2 regions of the Citrobacter sedlakii genome follow, and region 1 is predicted to be linked to the other one. Evidence: predicted binding sites of a transcription regulator. Region 1 holds the regulator's gene; the other holds the start of a gene.
What was found. Region 1 encodes Fur, which represses iron uptake genes when iron is present. Its sites were predicted from a motif close to ATAATAATGAGAACNACTATCAA; they were not measured.
Positions count from the first base shown of each region.

Region 2: the regulator Fur is predicted to act here: its motif matches at 5,459-5,481, upstream of sodA (superoxide dismutase [Mn]).

Region 1 is NZ_CP071070.1:3,139,194-3,146,655, reverse strand. It holds gene JY391_RS14995 (ChiQ/YbfN family lipoprotein) at 1-167, shown strand, start outside; gene JY391_RS14990 (MFS transporter) at 207-1,496, opposite strand; gene tcuB (tricarballylate utilization 4Fe-4S protein TcuB) at 1,551-2,690, opposite strand; gene tcuA (FAD-dependent tricarballylate dehydrogenase TcuA) at 2,677-4,080, opposite strand; gene tcuR (tricarballylate utilization LysR family transcriptional regulator TcuR) at 4,177-5,103, opposite strand; gene fur (ferric iron uptake transcriptional regulator) at 5,234-5,680, opposite strand; partial or broken gene JY391_RS23995 (fur leader peptide) at 5,673-5,758, opposite strand; gene fldA (flavodoxin FldA) at 5,962-6,492, opposite strand; gene ybfE (LexA regulated protein) at 6,643-6,936, opposite strand; gene ybfF (esterase) at 7,065-7,462, opposite strand, start outside.
Region 2 is NZ_CP071070.1:4,551,480-4,558,941, reverse strand. It holds gene rhaA (L-rhamnose isomerase) at 1-626, opposite strand, end outside; gene rhaB (rhamnulokinase) at 623-2,092, opposite strand; gene rhaS (HTH-type transcriptional activator RhaS) at 2,395-3,231, shown strand; gene rhaR (HTH-type transcriptional activator RhaR) at 3,387-4,235, shown strand; gene rhaT (L-rhamnose/proton symporter RhaT) at 4,232-5,266, opposite strand; gene sodA (superoxide dismutase [Mn]) at 5,554-6,174, shown strand; gene JY391_RS21515 (dihydrodipicolinate synthase family protein) at 6,257-7,147, opposite strand; gene yiiM (6-hydroxyaminopurine reductase) at 7,301-7,462, shown strand, end outside.

The DNA of each region.
Region 1 (7,462 bases):
TGCTGAAGAAAGAGAAACAGCACGAGCAGTTTACCCGTCAGGAAAGCGTTCGCGTACTGGATTACCAGCAGTGCATACAGGCGACGCGTACCGGTAACGATCAGGCGGTAAAAGCCGATTGTGACAAGATCTGGCAGGAAATCCGCAGCAACAATAGCGCCAAATAACCCAGGGGGCGGAGAGGGTCTCCGCCCCTGTTTTCTGGCTTAATTCTCCACGGGGTGGTAACTGCGGCTCAGGCGAACAAACAGCATAGCCGTCGCGGCGAAACCACATAGCGCTGCGCACATCAGCCACCATCCTGGCGAACTTTTATCACCGGTCATCTCAACCAACGCGGTAGAAATTGCGGGAGTCAGCCCCCCAAAAATGGCCGTCGCAAGGCTGAACGCCAGCGAAAACCCCACCGTTCGTACGTAGACCGGCATCACTTCGGTCAGCGCGGCGACCATCGCGCCGTTATACATGCCAAAAAAGAACGAGAACCACAGCAGCACCAGAGTCATACGGGTGAAATCCGGCGCGGCGGTCAGCCAGTGCATCACCGGCCAGGTCGTGATGAGCGCAAGCAGAGTAATCCCCATCAACACCGGACGACGGCCGATTTTATCGGAGATCGCGCCGCCAATAGGCAGCCAGATAAAGTTAGAAATCCCGACCAGCATGGTGACTATCAGGCTGTCACGCGCGCTCAGATGCAGAACGGCACGGCCGTAGGTGGGCGTATAAACGGTAATAAAATAAAAAGTGGTGGTGGTCATTGCCACCAACAGCGTACCAGCGGTGACAATGCGCCAGTTTTTCGCAATGGTGGTCAGTATTTCCCGGGTATCGGGGCGGTGCTTACGCTGGATAAAGGCTTCGGTTTCTTGTAGCGAACGGCGCAGTACAAAAATGAGCGGAATGATCATGCAGCCAATAAAGAACGGAATGCGCCAGCCCCATTCAGAGATTTCATCGTGCCCGAGCGTGACGTTCAGACCGTAGCCGATCAGCGCAGCCACCACAATCGCCACCTGTTGGCTGGCCGACTGCCAGCTGGTATAGAAACCTTTATTGCCCGGCGTGGCGATCTCTGAAAGATAAACGGAAACGCCGCCCAGCTCCACGCCGGCGGAAAATCCCTGCAACAGTCGGCCCAGCAGCACCAGCACTGGCGCCAGTACGCCAATGGTCTGGTAGCCAGGCACGAGGGCGATCAGCAGCGTACCGCAACCCATGACCGCCAGCGTTACCATTAACCCTTTACGGCGGCCAATTCTGTCGATATACGAACCCAGCACAATCGCCCCGACGGGACGCATCAAAAAGCCGGAGCCGAAGACGGCAAACGTGAGCATTAAAGAGGCGAATTCGCTTTCTGCCGGGAAAAACGTTTTCGCAATATAAGTGGCGTAAAAACCAAACAGAAAAAAGTCGAACTGCTCAAGAAAATTACCGCTGGTTACCCGCAGTATTGCGCCGAACGTGCCGGCGCGCGATGGTTGTTGGCTCATGGGATTGCTCTCCACTGTCTTATCGTAATAGTTATTGAGGTAAGATGTTGCGGGTCAGTCGCCTGCGACCCCCGCCTGTTTTCCGCGCCGCTTCTCGATAGCCCATTTGAGTAACGAAGCGCAGCGGTAAAATCCGTGGGCAAATTTTCCGTACGGGAGGGTTAAAAAGAGCGCCATTACCACGCCAAGATGGACAGCAAGCAGAACGCCCATCCACGTGGAATCCCTCCCTGCCAGCAGTCCCAGCCCTGTCAGGCTGGTCAACAGCAACAGCAAAATAAAACCGCGATCCATCGGTTTTTGTCGCGCGTCACCGTGCAGCGGCGAGCGCTTTACGTTCAGCCACAGCAAACCCGCAGGACCGATAATCAGACCTATCCCCCCGAGGGTGCCGAGGAGCACCGGCACGCTGAAAAACGGATAAGGGGCTTCCCACCCGGCAAAATAGTGATAGCCGGTCGCCACCATGGTGGCGGCGAAGCAGAGCATAAAACCGTAGAAGGTAAAGTGATGGAAGCGACGGCGCAGCAATGTAAAGGCATCATCGGCTTCGTTACACCCTTTGCCGTGTCCGCCGTCGAGGTACTTCAGCGTCAGGGCATTGTGCGTCGCTTCGGCAATCTCCACGGGCTGCGGCGCGCCGGGGGAGATCTCACGCCAGAAGCGGATCACGCCAGCCATCAACAACCCCATCGCCAGAATAAAGACGGAACCAAACATCCAGGCCAGCAGGTTATGCGGGAATATCTGGTAGAAGTCGCCAGCCAGCGGCGGGTGCAGCAAGGAGCCTTTCAGACTCATCGCCAACAACAGGAAGAAAATCAGCGCAAAGACCAGCGTTAGCGCGACGGTCATGCCCGCCCGGCGATACAACGCGCCAAACGCGGCGGGCCGGGCATAATGCTGATAGGTTTCGAGGCGCACTTCCGCCATCGCTTTCGGTACGTTAATGGCGAACTCATGAGGGGGCGCGTACTGACAGGCGTGCAGACAGGCGCCGCAGTTATGGCACAGGTTAGCCAGGTAGTTGATGTCCGCTTTGCCAAACTCAAGACGTTGAGTCATCGCCGGAAAGACGGCGCAAAAGCCTTCGCAGTAGCGGCAGGCGTTACAAACCTGCATCACCCGTTCCACTTCGGCTTCCGGTTCGGTAATGATTTGTGCCTCAATAATTAATTTCTCAAGCTGCTTCATGGTGCGCCTCCTTACGTGCGGCCTGGGCGGCTTCTTTACCGGCAATGCAGCCAAACGTGGTGCCAATCGACATGCCAACGCCAGCGGTATAGCCTTTGCCCAGCACATTGCCCGCCATCATTTCTCCGGCGACAAACAGGGTACGACTGGGTTTTCCGGCGAAATGCACCGCCGCGCGCTCGTTCACTTTCAGGCCGAGGTAAGTAAACGTGATCCCTGGCCGCAGGGCGTAGCCGTAATAAGGCGGCGTATCGAGAGGGCGTGCCCAGTGCGTTTTCGGCGGCGTTAACCCGCTGGTGGCGCAGTTATCCAGGACGGTGTGATCAAAGTGTCCAGGCTGGCAGGCCTGGTTGTATTGCCTGACGGTAGCGCTAAAACGTTGTGCATCCAGCCCCAGTTGGCAGGCCAGCTCTTCCAGCGTATTGGCCTGCGCGCCGGGGAATACCGGTGGCATAAAGTGACCAATGGCTTTGCTGTCGATAATGGAATAACCAATTTGCCCCGGCTGTTGGGCGACCAGACGCCCCCAGATGGCATAGCGTTTCGGCCAGAAATCTTCGCCTTCGTCATAAAAACGCGCTGCGTCGCGGTTGACCACCACGCCTAAAGAGACGCAGTCCACTCGCGTGCAGATCCCGCCGTCATACAGTGGCGCGCGGGCATCAATCGCCACGCAGTGCGACTGGGATGGATCGCCAATGATGTCGGCGCCGGCATCGATCATAAATTTAAGCAGGACACCCTGATTAAAGCGGGTGCCGCGGATGAGAAAATTATCGGCGGGCCATTCCCCACGCGCGTTTTGTCCCCAGGCTTCCCGTAGCCATTCGCGATTGGACTCGAAACCGCCAGCGGCGAGTACACAGGTTCTGGCCTCGATGCGTTCATCGCCCGCCAGCGCGGCGACAAACTCGCCGTCATGTAACTGCAGCGCCTGTACCGGCGTGTTATAGCGGATGGTGACGCCGAGCGCCTCCGCGCTGCGATAATAGGCGTTGACCAGTGCCTTGCCGCCGCCCATGAAAAAGGCGTTCGTACGCGCAACGTGCAGTGCGCCTGATAACGGTGGCTGAAAATTCACACCGTGTTTGCGCATCCAGTCACGGCACTGCGAAGAGGTGCGGATCACCAGTCGTGCCAGCGCTTCGTTGGTATTGCCTTCCGTTACCCGCCAGAGATCCTGCCAGTACTCTTCTTCGGGATAACGGTCGACCAGCACATCCTGCGGCGCATCATGCATACAGCGCAAATTACGGGTGTGCTGTGAATTGCCACCGCGCCATTCGCGCGGCGCCGCTTCCAGCAGCAGCACCGACGCACCGGCCTCCCGGGCGGTTAAGGCGGCACACAGCGCGGCATTGCCGCCGCCAATCACCAGAACATCAACCATCGTAGACTCCATTACGCTTTAACAAATGTTAAATTTGTAATGAAAATGTATACGCATGGGTTGTAGGGGCGCTATGAGGTACTGCTAAAACCCTCTTTAGTTAACGTAAAGGGTGGCGCCTGGCCAGCGGTCAGCCTCAACCAGTTCACGCATCACTTTACCCAGCACGACGCGAGCTGCCAGCCCCGCCGGGGTCAGTTCGTCATCCGATAAACTGACCAGAAAGTTGGGACGGCTGAGGACCGGATTATGGACGCCGATCACGCGCAGGTCGTCCTGGTCCAGTCGGGAAATCGCCGCGCCAGGTTGTAGGGTGGCGCCCAGACCGTCGCGGACCGCCCGCATCAGTAGCGTCAGACCGTCAATTTCCGCAACGATATCAACCTGCAGCGCGTGCTCTTGTGCGATAGCCTCCAGTCTGCCGCGCAGACCGTGGCCCTGACTGGGCATCACGAGGGGAATATTCGCCAGTTGAGCAGGCATGATGTTGTCTTCAGGGAATATAGCCAGCAGGGGGTGGGGGCCGATCAGAAACAGCCGCTCTTCCAGAACCGGCTTCGCGCTCCAGCGCAGGATCTTCTCTTTCTGAAAGACGACCGCTAAATCAAGCTGGCGGGTGTTAATCATCCGCTCAAGATTGCCGGAGAGACTCTCCACGACGTGCAGCCGCACGTCAGCGTAGCTTTCCCGCATGGCGTTAATAAACGGAATGCCCAACACCGATGCCGTACTGGGCGCCATACCGACGCTAACGTGGCCGGATAACCGCGCCTCACGCGCAGCAAGAATGGCGTCGTCGGCATGCCGTAGCGCCAGTTGCGCCTGAGAATAAAAGGCCAGCCCCGCGTTAGTGGGCGTGACGCCGCGCGACGTTCGTTGCAGCAGGCGGATGGCGAGTTCACTTTCCAGACGTGTCATTTGTTGGCTCAGCGCCGAGACGCCAATGTCGAGATCCAGCGCGGCGCTACCCATGCTGCCGGTTTCAACAATACGAACAAAATAACGTAACTGGCGAAGTTCCATTTCGATTCTCCGGACAGGTCAGGGAAGGGAATTTTTACATTAAAACAACACGGGCGGGGAGGGAAGGAAAACGGCGGGATCGCGCCCACAAAAAAGCCAGCCCGCAGGCTGGCTTTCATCAAGCGTAAAATTATTTGCCGTCGTGCGCGTGTTCATCTTCGCGGCAGTCGCCTTCGGCGCAATGGCCATAGAGATAGAGGCTGTGGTTCGTTAAACGAATACCGTGCTTCGCCGCAATCTCACGCTGACGGGCTTCAATCGAATCATCACTAAATTCAATCACTTTGCCACAATCGAGGCAAATAAGGTGATCGTGATGATGCTGCTGGGTCAGCTCAAAAACGGATTTGCCGCCTTCAAAATTGTGGCGGGTTACGATACCGGCGTCATCAAACTGGTTCAGCACGCGATAGACGGTCGCCAGACCAATTTCTTCACCCATGTCGATCAGTCGTTTGTATAAATCTTCCGCACTGACGTGATGGTTATCCGGTTCCTGAAGCACTTCCAGAATCTTTAAACGTGGAAGCGTTACTTTCAGGCCAGCCTTCTTTAATGCGGTATTGTTGTCAGTCATGCGGAATCTGTCCTGTTGCTAAACGATTCACTTCATACGAGAAGTGACAGAAATTGCATTCGAGATAATGCCTCTCATTATAGGACTGCCATCCTTAAATGAAAACTGCAAGCCTCGGGCAAATGTTAATAAAAACGTGGTATTGCCTGGAAATGAGAGCGCCACCTAATAACTCCCGCACATTGTACAGGGATGGGCAAGAAAGTTACAAATTTGTAGCAATTATTTTGATTGGTTTTGTCTATTGATGCGGCGCAAATGGTCTTTGCGCCGCACGGTCATCAGGCGTTGATGATTTCATCCAGGTGCAGTTCTTCAGAAATCTGCTTAACCCATTTCTCAACGCGCTCGGCGGTCAGTTCTGGCTGGCGATCTTCGTCAATGGCCAGACCGACAAAGTGATCGTCATCGGCCAGGCCTTTCGACGCTTCAAAATGATAACCCGCGGTCGGCCAGTGACCGACGATGGTCGCGCCACGCGGCTCAATGATGTCGCGGATAGTACCTAACGCGTCGCAGAAATATTCCGCGTAATCTTCCTGGTCGCCGCAGCCGAACAGCGCCACCAGCTTACCGTTGAAATCAATCTCTTCCAGAGTCGGGAAGAAGTCGTCCCAGTCACACTGCGCTTCGCCATAGTACCAGGTCGGGATACCAAGCAGCAGGATGTCATAGCCTTCAAGATCTTCTTTGCTGCTTTTTGCAATGTCATGCACGTCGGCAACATCTTTACCAAGCTGTTTTTGAATCATTTTTGCGATATTTTCGGTGTTCCCGGTGTCGCTGCCGAAAAAAATGCCAGTGATTGCCATGAGTAAAGTAACCTCTTGAAACTTATTGAAATGGTGGGGGCAAATTGCCCACAGATAAGGGCAATCATAGCAGAACAGTCAGGTATGCGGAAATAGCAAACGCACGCGAGTGCACTCCCTGCTACATGATAGTGATAAATTGTGCGGGTTTCAGACTGAACCCTGGCGTCGCAACGTCGCCAGTTGGCTCATCAGGATTTCTTCGATCAGCTCGCTGCGGCTGATGTCGCGCGATTCCGCCAGTTCATTCAGGGCGTCGACGGCTTCCGCGTTGAGCTTAAGTTCAACACGTTTCAGGCCACGAACTTTGTCGCGTTTAAGCTGGTTGCGCTTGTTAATGCGCAGCTGTTCATCGCGTGAAAGCGGATTGGTTTTAGGTCGTCCCGGGCGACGCTCGTGCGCGAACAGATCTAATGTCGTACGGTCCGTTTGTTCTTTGGCCATGATTTTGGTGACTTCGGGGAAACAATCAGCCAGGCCTCTGCCCGGATGGATAGCGCGCCATCATACATCAGCGGATGGGGCACGCCAACGTTCGCGCGCGCAATCGCGCGCGGACGCTGAGTTTTTAATCAGTTTGCGCTGTCGTTCAGATAACGACGAATGGCGCGCAGCACTGCGTCAGGTTTTTCGGCATGAACCCAGTGGCCTGCGCCCGCGATGACATGCGCGCGCGCCTGTGGGAATTGCGCGAGCAGGTCGTCGCGATACGTCTCGGTGACGTAAGGGGAATTGCCGCCAGGGATAAACAACGCCGGGCGATCCCAGGCTGGAATCGGCTCCCAGCCGACAATATGCGGATACTGATCCCACAGCACCGGCACGTTAAAGCGCCATTCGCCGTCAACGTACGACTTCAGCAGAAACTGAATCACGCCCTCTTCTCTGAGATGGTCGCGCATGACGGCAGCCGCCTCCTTGCGCGTCGTGGCCTGAGACGCCGTCACGGCGTTGATCGCCGCGAAAATCT
Region 2 (7,462 bases), 1.4 Mb from region 1:
TCCAGTGCGTCCAGTAGACGCTGGCGCGGCGCTAAGCGGTCAACGGTAATGTCTTTCATGCCGTCCGGGATCCAGATATTCATCACCGACGGCGTGCCCAGTTGTTCGCCAAAGTAAGCGGAAACGCGGCGGCTGGCCTTGCAGTGATCGATCCAGAACTGACGGGTTTTGTCGTCGGCATGGGAAAGGGTGAAGCCGTCCGCGCTCAACGGATGCGAGAAGCAGGACGGGTTAAAGTCCAGCCCGAGCTGGTTCGCTTTTGCCCATTCCACCCAGTTTTTAAAGTGTTCCGGTTTTATCTGGTCGCGGGAAACCGGGGTCTCCGACTCCAGATAAATGGCGTGCAGGTTCAGGCGCTTCGGCCCTGGGATCAGGCTCAGCGCTTGCTCAAGGTCGGCGCGAAGCTCCGTGGCGTTACGTGCTTTACCCGGGTAGTTGCCGGTGGCCTGAATGCCGCCGGTAAGCGATCCTTCCGGATTTTCAAAACCGGCTACGTCATCGCCCTGCCAGCAGTGCATGGATACCGGCAGACGATCGAGCTGGCGCAGCGCCTCCTCGACATCAATACCTACAGCGGCGAAGCGTTGTTTCGCCAGTTCCCAGGCTTGTTCCAGTTGAGTGGTCATGCGCAAAGCTCCTTTGTCTGTCGTTTTGCGTGAAATTGCGCGACATAGCGGGCAATTTCACTGTCAGGATGAGGGGTAAAAGTCGTCAGGTTATAGTTGGCGGTGACCACCTGGCGGAAGTCATCGACGTTGCTCAGTTCATCTAAGGTCATCAGTTGAATGCCGATATTACCGAGCGTAGAGGCTTCGATCGGACCGGCCATCACGCGGATGCCGCAGGCGTCGGCGCAGAGTTGGTTAAGCAGGGCGTTCTGGCAGCCGCCGCCGACGATGTGTAACTGGGTGAAGGCCTCGCCGCGCAGGGCCGCCAGTTCTTCAAGCACATCGGCGTACAGCAGCGCCAGGCTGTCGAAAATGCAGCGCGCCAGTTCCGCGTCGCTGACCGGTACCGGTTGTCCGGATTCGCGGCAGGCCGCCTGTATTTCCGCGCACATGTCGTCCGGGTTGATAAAGCGATCGTCGTTAGGGTTGATCAGGAAGCGGCAGGCTTTTAACGTCTGCGTTTCGGCGATCAGCGCAGGGAGATCGCCGACCTGGCGTTCTTTCAGCACGCGCTGGAGCAGCCACAGCCCCATGATATTTTTCAGCACCCGGTAACGGCCTTCCGCGCCGCCTTCGTTGGTGATATTGGCCGCCAACGCCGCGTCGTTGGTGTACGGCGTACGGCTTTCAAAGCCCATTAACGACCAGGTTCCCGACGAGAGGTAGGCGCTATGGGTATCGGCCAGCGGAGAGGCGATCACCGCGCTGGCGGTGTCATGACTGGCGACGGCAACCACCGGAATTGCGTTCTTCTGCGGACAAATCCAGTAGCCAATGACATTACCGGGATGCGTAGGGCGGCCAAACCAGGTTTTCTCCGCACCGGTCCAGGCCAGCAGGGTCTCATCCCAGTCGTCGCTGTTGATATTGACCAGTTGGGTGGTGGTGGCGTTGGTGTATTCCCAGTTCATTTCGCCGGTAAGACGATAGCTGAAGTAGTCAGGGATCAGCAGCGCGTGAGCCACTTGCGACACCAGTTCTGGCTGCTGTTCGACCAGCGCGCGCAGTTGGTAAAGCGTATTGAACGGCAGAAACTGGATCCCGCTACGCTGATAAATATCGCCTTTACCGATCTGCGCCTGCGCCAGCGGCATAATGCCGGTGGTGCGGCTGTCGCGGTAGGAGACCGGTAGCCCGACCCGCTGGCCCTGCTTATCCAGCAGGACATAGTCCACACCCCAGGTGTCGATGCCGATGCTGTCAATGCGGATGCCTTCATCGCAAACTTTCTCCAGCCCGAGGCGAATGGCGTCTTCAAGACTGTCGACGTCCCACGTATCAAAACCGTCCTGTTTTTGCAGGCAGTTTACGAAGCGGTGGATTTCACGCAGCGTCAGGGTGCGATGTTCACTGTCATAGCGCGCCAGCATTACGCGTCCGCTGGATGCGCCGAGATCGACAGCGACACAATGGCGAAAAGTCATAGCGAGGTCCTTCTGAGTTTCATTGCGCTCAGTCTAAAAAACCTCGTCATGGCTCACCTTCTTGTTACTGACAGCCATAATTAGCCGCTGGCAAGAAAGCAAAGATGAACGTGATAGCGTTCACAGTTTCCAGTTATACCGCCCCGTTTTCCTGATGTGATGTCGACCGCATTTCCGGATCTTTCCCGCCTTTTCTTGAAAAATTGACGCTGTTTGCTCAGTTTCGTGTCGAAAATTTAAGGTGAGGTTGATAACCCTTAATTACTATTTTGCCATGTTCATTTCATCCGGAAGGGATCATCATGACCGTACTGCACAGCGTGGATTTTTTCCCATCAGGTAAAGCGCCTGTCGCCATTGAGCCCCGGCTGCCACAGTCTGCCTTTCCGGAGCATCACCATGATTTTCATGAAATTGTGATTGTGGAACACGGCACAGGCATCCATGTGTTTAACGGACAGCCGTATACCATTAGCGGCGGCACCGTCTGTTTTGTTCGCGATCACGATCGGCACTTATATGAACACACCGATAACCTTTGCCTGACCAATGTGCTCTACCGTTCGCCCGATGCGTTCCAGTTTTTGTCCGGGCTGGATCAACTGCTGCCCCAGGAACAGGATGGGGCGTACCCTTCGCACTGGCGGGTGAACCAAAGCGTGCTTCAACAGGTGCGCCACCTGGTGGCGCAGATGGAACAACGCGATGAAGAAATGGATCTCCCCGCGCTGGCGAACCGCGAAATTGTGTTTATGCAACTGCTGGTATTACTGCGCAGAAGCAGTCTGATGGAAGGGGCGGAAAATAACGACGCGCGACTGAATCAACTGATGGCGTGGCTGGAAGACCATTTCGCCGAAGAAGTATGCTGGGAGGCGCTGGCTGACCGGTTCTCGCTGTCGCTGCGTACTCTGCATCGTCAGCTCAAGCAGCACACCGGGCTGACGCCCCAGCGCTATCTTAATCGTCTGCGTCTTATCAAAGCCCGCCACCTCCTGCGACACAGTGATGAAAGCGTAACGGACATCGCCTATCACTGCGGTTTCGGCGACAGTAACCACTTTTCGACGCTATTTCGTCGCGAGTTTAACTGGTCGCCACGCGATATCCGTCAGGGGCGCGATGCGTTACTTCAGTAACGCGAATGCAGTCACCGTTTTTTGCTGCGAGATTTGTTAGTAATGATGCAATGATGAGGCCGGATAGCGACGCGTTAGCGTTCTATCCGGCCTGCGTGTCACGCTTTTTGTAGGCCGGGTAAGGCGGTAACCGTCATCCGGCAGGGAAGACTTTGGTGGCGAATCAGTTAGTCCTGTTAAAAAAAGACTTTTTTGCCGGTGATGAACAGGCTGTCGCCGTCGCCGATCGCTATCCGCAGAGCGTGTTTGCTGAACATACCCATGAATTCTGTGAACTGGTAATGGTGTGGCGTGGTAACGGGCTGCACGTGCTCAATGATCGTCCGTACCGGATTACGCGTGGCGATCTGTTTTACATTCGCGCGGAAGACAAGCACTCCTACACCTCGGTTAATGACCTCGTGCTGCAGAATATTATCTATTGCCCGGAGCGGCTTAAGCTGAACCTTGCCTGGGAGAGCGCCATTCCCGGTTTCAACGGTACGCCAAGACAGCCGCACTGGCGATTGGGCAGCGCCGGAATGACCCAGGCGCGCCAGGTGATTAACCAGCTTGAGCATGAAAGTCATCAGCACGATCCGCTGGTTAATGACATGGCGGAACTGTTGTTCGGGCAACTGGTGATGACGTTGAAGCGTCACCGCTACGCTACCGACAACCTGCCAGCCACTTCCAGCGAAACCCTGCTTGATAAACTGATCACCGCGCTGGCGGGAAGCCTTGAGCGCCCGTTCGCGCTGGATGCATTTTGCGATCGGGAAGGGTGTAGCGAGCGCGTGCTGCGCCAGCAGTTCCGCAATCAGACCGGTATGACCATCAACCAGTATCAGCGCCAGGTGCGCGTCTGCCATGCGCAATATTTGCTTCAGCACAGCCGCCTGATGATCAGTGAAATTTCGATGCAGTGCGGGTTTGAGGACAGTAACTATTTTTCGGTGGTGTTCACCCGGGAAACCGGGATGACGCCCAGTCAGTGGCGTCATCTCAGTACTCAAACCGATTAACTGGCCATTCCCAGACCAACGATATTGGCGGCAATAATGATGACCACACAGCCCAGACTCAGTACGCCGACAGGACGACGTCCGGCGTTGTTCCACTCTTTCAGTACCAGTCCGACGATCCCGCCGCAGAGTACGTAGAAGCTCATGTGCAGCATCCAGCTAATGTAGTCGTACTGCGCCGGAATACGCGCGTGGCCCCAGGCGTAAAAGAAGAACTGTAAGTACCACATCAGACCGCCCAGCGCGGAGAGCAGTATGTTGGAGACGATCAGCGGTTTTGCCAGCGAGAAATCGGCTTTTATCGACAGATCTTTTACTTTTGCCAGACGAATAAAGCAGAAGCCAAGGTTAACCAGCGCGCCGCCGCCCATAATCACCACATAGCTTGGCAGAGCGACATACAGCGGGTCGACACCCAGCGCGGCAGCCGCTTCGTGCATCGGTTTTGCAGCGTTCATCGCAAAGGACATCCCGGCAGAGAAGATGCCGCACATCACTGCCAGCAACAGGCCTTTTTTCAGATTGAAATCCTCGGCCTTGATGCCCATTTTACGCTCTTTAAGCTGACCGGCGCGGGTGACGATCGCGACGCCAATCAGGGCCACCAACACGCCCAGCAGCGTCATCCGCCCGCCTTCGGTGTTGATCAGCACATCAAAATTGCCGTTGATGATAGGCGTCATCAGCGTACCGACAATCAGCGTGATGCCAATCGCGATACCAATGCCCATCGACATGCCGAGATAGCGCATTGTCAGGCCATAGTTGATGTTGCCGATACCCCACATGGCGCCGAACAGGAACACGGGCAGCAGAGTAGAAAGATTGAAGGAGCTGAAATAGGCCCAGAAGTCAGGCAACAACATGGCGCTGATGGTCCAGGGCAGGATCAGCCAGGAGACAATGCCTCCCACCGACCACATGGTTTCCCATGACCACTGTTTAACTTGTTTGAACGGGGCATAGAAACAGGCTGCACTGGCCGCACCTATCAAATGCCAAAAGATACCCATCGTAATCGCGTTACTCATCACGTCATCCTCATTGTTTTTATCGTCGGTTTTACCCATCCGACGTCATGAGTTTAAAAAGTGCGCAGATACATAACCTTTTAACGGTTGCCGCAGTCACGGCGTTGATGGCAATCAGGACGTTAACTGAGTGATTTGGCTCACATATCAGGTAAAGTGAGAAAAAAAGATATCCCTACAAAAACTACGGCATTGATAATCATTTTCAATATCATTTAATTAACTATAATGAACCAACTGCTTACGCGGCATTAACACCCAGCCGCTCGACAATAATGGAGATGATTATGAGTTATACACTGCCATCCCTGCCGTACGCTTACGATGCACTGGAACCGCACTTCGATAAGCAGACGATGGAAATCCACCATACCAAACACCACCAGACTTACGTTAACAACGCTAACGCAGCGCTGGAAAGCCTGCCGGAACTGGCCGCGCTGCCGGTTGAAGAACTGATTACGAAGCTGGATCAGGTGCCTGCGGACAAGAAAACGGTTCTGCGTAACAACGCGGGCGGCCATGCTAACCACAGCCTGTTCTGGAAAGGCCTGAAAAAAGGCACCACCCTGCAGGGCGACCTGAAAGCCGCTATCGAGCGCGACTTCGGTTCCGTTGATAACTTCAAAGCGGAATTCGAGAAAGCCGCTGCCACCCGTTTCGGCTCCGGCTGGGCGTGGCTGGTGCTGCAAGGCGATAAACTGGCTGTTGTTTCTACCGCCAACCAGGACTCCCCGCTGATGGGTGAAGCGATTTCTGGCGCATCCGGGTTCCCGATCCTGGGTCTGGATGTGTGGGAGCACGCTTACTACCTGAAATTCCAGAACCGCCGTCCGGACTACATCAAAGAGTTCTGGAACGTGGTGAACTGGGACGAAGCTGCGGCGCGTTTCGCGGCTAAAAAATAATTTGTCTGCCGGATGGCGCGGTGACGCCATCCGGTACGCATCAGCAGGCCCGGTGAGCGAGAGCGCCGCCGGGCCTGTTTTTTTATCTGCCAAAAACGGTATCGATCGTCTGGCATTGTTGCGCATTCAGTTCTCCACCCGCGTTGCGCGACACGCCGGTGCAATAGCCAAACTTGCGCGATACCACTGTTTTAATGGTGGTGACAAAATCCTCGCCGATGGCGTAAATCGACATATAAACGCCGATCTTCTGCTGGATATCGCGCAGGGTGGCGAGGTCGCCCGCCCTGAATGCCTCGCGCGCGCTGACAAACAACTCTGGCATTACGTTGTTCAGCCCGGAAATAATCCCCGCACCGCCTGCCAGCAGGTTAGGAATGTAATATTCGTCATAACCGGACAGTACCGCGAAATCATCGCGTACCGCGCGCGTCGCCTGGATCATGCTGCGGGTATGCGACTGACAGTCGACGGTATCTTTAATGCCGGCGAAGTTCGGGAATTCGCCAGCGAGGGTTGCGACCAGCTCCGGCGTTAAATCGCAGCCGGTACGCGCCGGAAAGTTATAGGCGAACCATTTGCCGCTGAGCTGTTGCCCAAGCTGGCGAAAATACCGCAATAGTTGGGTTGGCGTCTGGCCGTAGTAATACGGCGGCAAAACCATCACCGCGTCATAGCCTGTGAGATACGCTTCCTTCGCCATCAGCAGCACGTCCTGCGTACAGGTTGAGGAGACGTTAGCAACCATTTTTAGCGTGCTCATGGCGCGCGCCTCACGAATCAATAACAGACGCTCTTCTAACGAGAAGGAGGCGAATTCCCCGATACTGCCCATCAGTAAAATGACGTCGATTCTGGCCTCTGTCAGGCGGCTCAGGTGTTGCTTAAGCCCGTTGAGATCGATCTTGCCGTCATTATCCATTGGCGTAATGGAGGGGCACCAGACGCCAGCAAACTGTGTTTGACCTGTCACGTTGTTGACTCCTTATTCTGAAATGGCGTTTCAAAAGACCGTTCATTGATAACATGTCTCTTACTGCATCATGTGAACCGTGCTCTCATTTTTCGCACCCGAGGTAAAATAATTGTGGTTAAATAGAGCAAATTTATCGGGGAGAGGGACCAGATGCGCTATCCAGTAGAGGTATTTACCGGCAAGATTCAGGACTACGCGGGAAACCGCCCCAGTGCGATCGCCAAAATTCAGGTGGATGGCGAACTTAAGCTCACCGAACTCGGTCTGGAAGGCGACCAGCAGGCGGAAAAGAAAATCCACGGCGGGCCGGAT